DNA from 2 places in the Virgibacillus byunsanensis genome. Region 2 is predicted to be linked to the other one. Evidence: a T-box and tRNA genes for the amino acid it is inferred to sense, from the RefSeq annotation. Region 2 holds a T-box; the other holds one or more tRNA genes.
The links. The T-box of region 2 lies ahead of ileS (isoleucine--tRNA ligase). A T-box ahead of a tRNA ligase gene usually reads a tRNA of that ligase, here a tRNA-Ile.
Positions count from the first base shown of each region.

Region 1 (4,249 bases), on a different contig from region 2:
CCCCCATTATCAAAGATTCAAATCATAACTTATTATATCATTTATTCAAGTAAATTCTAATAGTACTACCGATTTTTTTCATCTGTTAACTGTTCTTTTATCATAACTTCTTTTTTATTAGGACTTGATAAATAAATATCCTTGATAAAGAAGTAAATAACAAGATGACCTACCCCAAATATTGCTAATAAAAACGGTATTACTGTTTCAGCAGACGATAAACTTACTGCTATTAGAAAAATAAGAATAGAGGTAACTCGTCCCGCATTGACAAATAACTCCCTAACGACAATGTATTCCACTCTTAGTTCTTTTGCTTTCGATGCTTTGCCAATAACATCATAAGTCATAGAAACATATGGCACATTTATAATCGGATAAGCAATACCAATGAGAATAGCATAAATGATCAACAGCATATAACTAATATTGAACAATATGATATACAAGGAAAAATATAGAATGATCCCACCAATTAAGATTGCTTTTTTTCGATTTGACGGTTTAATAAATCGTGTTGCAATAAAGTAAAAGATAAAGGATAGGCCTGAAAGAAATAAATTAAACATTCCAAGCGCAAATTCACTTTGAGTTATCAAATAAACCCATATTGCAATCACAAACAAGAATATACCTTCTCTTAACCCCTGAAATAGATGAGCGTTTAATATTCTTCCCCAGTTTTTATTATGCTTTCTCTCCTCCAAAATTCGTTTAAAATGAAAACTCCCTTCTGCTTGGCGGCGATTTAAAAAGAAACTGCATATTACCGCACAAATGAATAATATAAACGAAATGGTAAAGATAGTATTATATCCAACATTTGCTTTCATGTTAGCAATAATCGTACCAGCAAGTATTGGGCCAATCATACCACCAAGAGACTGTAATACACCAAGAAATCCATTAAAGAAATCTCGAGTATCTGGCTCTGTAATTTCAAAGGTCAGTAAATTAAAGGCTAGCCAATAGAAACCAAACCCAATTCCTAATAAACTGCCTAAGATGAAATTATAAGTTGCTGCCTTTTCTCCTATTAATAATACACTCAAAAAAAATAGCGATAAAAAGATTACCCCTAAACGTAAAACAATTACACGGTCCATTTTTTTTGCCATTTTCCCAGCTACTATAAAGGTTATTGGTTGCAGCAAATAAATCCCTAAATTGTACATTGCTATGGTTATATAATCGCCGGATTGTTTCCAAAGATATATATTTACAAAAGTATTAGAAAGAAAAATCCCCAATGAGTAAAGACCACCAATAACCAATAAAAATAGAAGATCACGATTTATATCAATCTTTCCGAAGATGTGTTGTAATCCTTTACGCATATATCAATACCCCTTTTGTTGTCTATAATAGTTTAATCAAATAATGCTTAGATATACAAAAGAGATACGTATACAATAAGAAAAAAAGGACGTGAGATTTAATCCCACGTCCTTTCTATTTATGATTTACTTAGCGTTGTTATAGTTTTTACTTACTTCATCCCAGTTTACAACGTTCCAGAATGCAGATGCATATTCAGGACGCTTGTTTTGATATTTAAGATAATAAGCATGTTCCCACACATCAAGACCTAAAATAGGTGTCTTTCCGTCCATTACTGGAGTATCTTGATTTGGTGTGCTTGTTACTTCAACTTCTCCATTAGATACTACTAACCATGCCCAACCAGAACCAAAGCGCGTTTTTGCTGCTGTTTCAAATTCCTCTTTAAATTTATCGAAGTTTCCAAATTTAGCAGTGATTTTGTCCGCCAGTTCTCCTGTTGGTTCTCCGCCACCGTTTGGTGAAAGGACTTTCCAGAATAGGCTGTGATTTGCGTGTCCCCCACCATTATTTCTAACAGCAGTGCGTACACCTTCAGGAACAGCATCTAGATTGCTTAATAAATCCTCAAGTGATTTATCTTGAAGCTCTGCATGCCCTTCTAAAGCACCGTTTAACTTTGTAACGTAAGTATTGTGATGCTTAGTATGATGAATGTTCATTGTTTCTTTGTCAATTGTAGGTTCTAAAGCATCATATGCATAAGGTAACTCTGGTAATTCAAATTTTGCCATGGTTAAGTTCCTCCTTCAATAATGTGTTATCAAAAGGATTAATATTCCTTTAAAATTAACATTATCAAAGGTTCATTACTCTTGCAAATTATATGCATGTAATTACTATGTAAATAGTGTAAATTCTTCCTTTTTGCCCGTTTACTAAATAATGCCAAAAAAATAAACAAGCTAATCGCTTGTTATCGTGTAGTTCATCATTTAAATGGTGGCTCGGGACGGAATCGAACCGCCGACACACGGATTTTCAGTCCGTTGCTCTACCGACTGAGCTACCGAGCCATAAAATGCTTATAATGGTATTTAGGTCTCGCTTGTAATATAACTTTGATGTTTCTCATTGATGCTTTGTGCTCGTCGTGTTGCAAGTGAATTCGGTGATGTCTCACTCCTCGCAAGCCTGCACCTGGATGCTTATTCATAGGTGGTGACGGCTCTCTACCGACTGAGCTACCGAGCCATAAAATGCTTATTATGGTATTTAGGTCTCGCTTGAAATATCTTTTTCTCGGAAATTATGTATGGAGGAGGAAGAGGGATTCGAACCCCCGCGGGCTTTGACACCCCTGTCGGTTTTCAAGACCGATCCCTTCAGCCAGACTTGGGTATTCCTCCGAGTTTTAATGGTGGACCCTGCAGGACTCGAACCTGCGACCGATCGGTTATGAGCCGATAGCTCTAACCAGCTGAGCTAAGGGTCCTAAATTTCTTATATGGGGCGACCGATGGGGATCGAACCCACGTATGCCGGAGCCACAATCCGGTGCGTTAACCACTTCGCCACGACCGCCATATGAGATTTATAAAATTGGTAGCGGCGGAGGGGATCGAACCCCCGACCTCACGGGTATGAACCGTACGCTCTCGCCAGCTGAGCTACACCGCCATCAAGGCTCCACAGGTAGGATTCGAACCTACGACCGATCGGTTAACAGCCGATAGCTCTACCACTGAGCTACTGTGGAATAATAATGAAATCTGTATTGTTCTAAATGTATCTACTATGTTTCAAACTGCTATATTTATGTGTTAAAAATTATTAGCGACGAAATATAATTTATCATGTACGACATGATCTGTCAATAACTTTTCCCAAATAAATTTTTTGTGATTCACAAAACTTATTTGAAACACCATTAATTACTATAGCATTTACGATGCTAATTTTCAATTGATATTTTATTATTTATTAAAAAACAAGCAAATTATCACAAAAATGAACGACCTTTCCTGATAATAATCAAGAAAAGGCCGCCAATCAAGTAAACCTTTTATAAGTAAGTATAATCATATTTCGTGTGTAAATTCGTTTTACTTATCACCAAGTACTTCTTCTGCAATATTTACTGCGTGATCACCAATTCGTTCTAAGTTACTTATAATGTCAACAAACACAATCCCTGCTGAACCATTACACGCTCCTTCGTTCATTCGTATAATGTGTTTCTTACGATACTTACGTTCCAATTTATCAATTTGATCCTCTTTTTGTACAACGGCTAAGGCTTCTTCTCTGTCCATCTGCTCAAGAGCCTTAACAGCCTGTTGCACAGTCATTATGGTTAAGTCAAACATATCATTCAGATCTTCTTGTGCTTGTTCTGTTAGATCTACTTTATTAGAAATTTTATAATCAATTAATTCTATAATATTCTCAAAGTGATCACCAATTCGCTCAATATCACGAACAGAATCAATCAATGCTGTATGTTTTGCACTTTCTATTTCTGACATAGACCTTCCAGATATTTCCACTAGATAATCTGTAATTTTACGGTCTAAATTATTTAAAGCTCCTTCAATCTGTATAGCCATCTCAGAATGTTTCTGTTGATGAGTATTTAAATAAAGGCTTGTTGATTCTAGTCCTTTGTATGCGTATTCACCCATTCGGATGACTTCAGCTTTTGCCTGATCTAATGCTAAAGTTGATGATTGTTGGATGAATATAGGGTCTAAATGCTTTGGTTTATACTCAACTATAACGTCTTCTCCAGGAATGATTTTTGTAACTAACCATGCAAGTGCACCAATAAACGGAAATTGGATTATCGTATTAGCTATATTAAAACTACCATGTGCAAATGCAATTGTCATTTCGGGATTTAGATCGAATTGGCTTTGCAAGAATGATACATATTGAGTAAATAGACCTATAAATACTAAAAACACCG
Region 1 covers NZ_JBHTKJ010000021.1:41,245-45,493, forward strand. The annotation lists gene ACFQ3N_RS08805 (MFS transporter) at 66-1,337, opposite strand; gene ACFQ3N_RS08810 (superoxide dismutase) at 1,464-2,075, opposite strand; tRNA gene ACFQ3N_RS08815 (tRNA-Phe) at 2,282-2,357, opposite strand; tRNA gene ACFQ3N_RS08820 (tRNA-Ser) at 2,598-2,690, opposite strand; tRNA gene ACFQ3N_RS08825 (tRNA-Ile) at 2,700-2,776, opposite strand; tRNA gene ACFQ3N_RS08830 (tRNA-His) at 2,790-2,865, opposite strand; tRNA gene ACFQ3N_RS08835 (tRNA-Met) at 2,885-2,961, opposite strand; tRNA gene ACFQ3N_RS08840 (tRNA-Asn) at 2,969-3,040, opposite strand; gene ACFQ3N_RS08845 (Na/Pi cotransporter family protein) at 3,387-4,249, opposite strand, start outside.
Region 1: it encodes a tRNA-Ile, which carries the amino acid that the T-box ahead of ileS (isoleucine--tRNA ligase) is inferred to sense. The anticodon was not compared.

Region 2 (4,249 bases):
TCTACCTTGATACTGACATTTCGGTATTCTTTTGCATCTGAATTCTCTTCAACGAGAACAGCTTCAGATACAATAAACAATTGATGTAAGTTGGAAACCGAGTTCAGTACATCTAACGTATTAGCATCATTAGGAACTACAGTTATTTTTGCTTCTAATGATTTACCAATTACTTTTTCAGTTCTTGCTTCTTCTAATGCCTTAAGTACATCATCACGTACACTCATAAATACATTCCATTTATCTTGTAAAACATCAAAACCAGCAATCTCTCTTGGCTCTGGAATGTCCGTTAGTTGAACACTTTCCTCTTCTACTCCAGGAATGTACTCCCATACTTCATCGGCTGTATGCGGAATAATTGGTGTTAACAATTTAACTAAGGTTGTTAAGATTTCATAATATCCCGTTTGTATACTTCTGCGACGATGATTGTCTTTTGCTTCGATGTATAACACATCTTTTGCAAAATCCAGGTAGAATGAACTTAGATCAACCGCACAAAAGTTGTGAATTTGAGAATATATCGTTGAGTATTCAAATTTTTCATAGCTGCCACGAACGTTTTTAACTAGTTGTTGTAAGCGATGAAGCATATAACGATCTACTTCTTCCATATCTTCTTCAGCAACTCTATCTTCAACTGGATCAAAGTCAGCTAAATTAGCAAGCATGAATCGGAATGTATTACGGATTTTACGATAAGCCTCTGAAATTTGTTTTAGAATTTCTTGTGAAATTCTTACATCTGCCTGATAGTCTACTGATGATACCCAAAGACGTAGTATATCTGAACCTAATTGCTTTTGCACTTTGGATGGTACCATAACATTTCCTAATGATTTACTCATTTTTCGTCCATTGCCATCTAACACAAAACCATGACTGATAATATTTTCATATGGTGATTTACCAGTTACAGCAACAGATGTGGATAAAGAGGAATTAAACCAACCGCGATATTGGTCACTACCTTCTAGATATACATCTGCAGGACGCTTGTGGTCATCACGGCCGACTAAAACTGCTTCGTGTGATGAACCGGAATCAAACCATACATCCATAATATCGGTCTCTTTTGTAAAGGTACCGTTAGGGCTATGCTCTGATGTAAATCCTTCTGGTAATAAATCTTTTGCTTCCCATTCAAACCAAATATTAGAACCGTGCTCATTAAATAAATAAGAAACATGTTCAATCGTTTCATCTGTTATGATTGGTGTATTATTCTCACCATAAAACACAGGAATAGGAACACCCCAAGTACGTTGACGTGAAATACACCAGTCTTCCCGGTCACGAACCATATTGTAAAGACGGGTTTCTCCCCATGACGGATACCAGTTAATCCGATTGATTTCATCCAGAACATCCTGACGGAAATCTTTAATGGAAGCAAACCATTGTGATGTTGCACGGAAAATCGTTGGCTTTTTGGTACGCCAATCATGTGGATAAGAATGCGTTATGAACGTAAGCTTTAACAATGCGCCAACTTCTTCAAGCTTTTCTGTAATTGGCTTATTAGCTTCATCATAAAACAGCCCTTCAAAACCAGGCGCTTCATTTGTAAAACATCCACGGTTATCAACTGGTGAGAACGCATCAATGCCATATAAGCGAGATACAACAAAGTCATCCTCCCCATGTCCTGGTGCAGTATGAACACAACCTGTACCTGCCTCAGCAGTTGCGTGCTCTCCTAACATTACAAGTGAATCACGATCATAAAATGGATGTTTTGTAACAACCCTATCAGCTTCTTGACCTTTGAATGTTTTTACTACTTTTGGATTTTCCCATTCTAGTTCTTCTGTTATTGTTTCTAATAAATCATGTGCAATAATATACTTCTCTTCGTTAACCTTAACAACAACGTACTCTAAATCAGGGTTTAAGGTAATACCCAAGTTAGCAGGAATTGTCCAAGGAGTTGTCGTCCAAATGATTACTTTCTCTCCACCATCAAATAACTCTTTTCCATCAGTTACTTCAAAAGCAACATAGATAGATGGTGATCGTTTATCGTGATACTCAATCTCAGCTTCAGCTAATGCTGACTCAGAAGACGGAGACCAATATACAGGTTTTAATCCTTTATAGATGTATCCTTTTTTCGCCATTTCACCAAAGACTCTAATTTGTGCAGCTTCATAATCTTTCGTTAATGTAATATATGGATTATCCCAATCCCCACGTACACCTAACTGCTTAAACTGAGTACGCTGACTATCAACCTGACCCATTGCATATTCAGCACATTTTTGACGGAATTCTGCAATGCTCATTTCCTTACGTTTAATTTTTTTATTCTTTGTTAGTGCCGTTTCAATCGGAAGACCATGAGTATCCCAGCCTGGCACATACGGTGCATGATAACCAGACATAGATTTATAACGTGTAATAAAATCCTTGAGTATTTTGTTTAGTGCATGACCAATATGCAAATCGCCATTTGCATATGGTGGACCATCATGCAAAATGAACAGTGGTCTTCCTTCTGTCCTCTTTTGTACCTTCTCATATAAATTTGTTTCATCCCATTTTTCTTGACGTAATGGTTCTTTATTCGGTAGATTACCACGCATTGGGAAATCTGTTTTTGGCATCAATAATGTGTCTTTATAATCCACTATGTTGTTCCTCCTTACAGTTTTTTTACATTAAAAAAAGCCCTCATCATCCCAAAAGGGACGAGAAGACTCGCGGTACCACCCTTATAAATTTAAAATAGCGTACTATGTTAAATTCACTCGATACTCGTAACGTGAGTAAACCGTCCATTTCTACTAAATTTCAAAATGGATACTCCAGAGTGATTTTCTAAAAGTTTTACTGTGCCAAGCTTCCACCATACCTTGGCTCGCTAATCAGTAATAACCAATATACTTTCTCCATCACCGTATTTATAATTATTTACATATAACGTAATGTGTAACTTGAATTATATGTAAAATCACAGATAACGTCAAGACCTAAGCTTTGTTTTCAGCAAAATCGAATTCTTCGCCTACAGCCTCATCAAACAATTCTTCCCAGTCGTCTGTCCCAATCATATCTAATTGAGCCTCAACAAGCATCTTTAAACGAGTACGAAATACTTTTGCCTGTTTTTTCAATTCTTCTACGTCCATCGAAATGCGGCGTGATTTATTTAATGCCTCATTAATGATACGATCCGCATTTTTTTCAGCTTCTTTAATAATTAATTTAGATTCTTTGGTTGCATTTCCTTTTACCTCTTCAGCCGTTTCCTGGGCAATCAATATTGATTTATTTAATGTTTCTTCAATGTTCGTAAAGTGACCCAGCTTTTCATTTAACTGTTCAACTTTCTCACCTAGATCCTTTTTTTCACGGATAGCCATTTCATAATCCTTAATCACTTGGTCTAAAAATTCATTTACTTCATCTTCATCATATCCGCGGAAGCCTCTTGTAAACTCCTTATTATGGATATCTAATGGTGTTAATGGCACAATGGCCACCTCCTAACGTATATTCTCAAAAATAATAGTGTTACATCGATTAGAGAACTTGCATTCACCAAGCCTTTATTGTGAATACCTTAGTTGGCTTATGCAGAAAAAAAGTTTAAACTTTCTTTTCTGCCAAAAAAAGATAGATAATTCCTCGTTATATTTTTATTCGACAGAAATTGGTGAATTCCTGCAATAATTTATAAATAATTTATATTATTATAGCTATTGCTATTTTCCACTTGTCTTTTTTGGTACGTCCATTTATCTTAATTAATTTACTTCTGCCTTTTCCTCTTACAGAAAGTAAATCTCCTTCTTGGAGTGAAAACTTACCATCTTCTACAACCTTGAAATTCACTTTTACTTGACCTTTATGTATAAATTCAGAAGCATCTTTACGTGAAACATTATAAATTTCTTTTAAAACAGCATCTAATCGTAAAGAAGAAACAGTTTTATCCATCTCTTTCCAATGTAATTCATTTTCTATCTTTTCAGAAAGAGGTTTCTCTTCTAACTTTATCTTTGCCTTCTTGATCGATGTCAAATTTGCTAAAATAAAAGGTGCTATTTCTGCAGCAGTTATGATTTGTATCATTCCGTTTTCAACAAAAATATCCCCAAGTTTGTTTCTTTTTATGCCTAAAGATAAAAATGCTCCCATTACATCCGGGTGTGTTAACGTTATAAATTTATTTTGATAGGATGCTTGCAACAGGGATAGTTGAAATAAATCATCCATTCTTTCTTCATAAAAAGGTGCAATT
Region 2 covers NZ_JBHTKJ010000012.1:267,526-271,774, forward strand. The annotation lists gene ileS (isoleucine--tRNA ligase) at 1-2,633, opposite strand, end outside; T-box leader at 2,687-2,910, opposite strand; gene ACFQ3N_RS06520 (DivIVA domain-containing protein) at 2,976-3,479, opposite strand; gene ACFQ3N_RS06525 (YlmH family RNA-binding protein) at 3,691-4,249, opposite strand, start outside.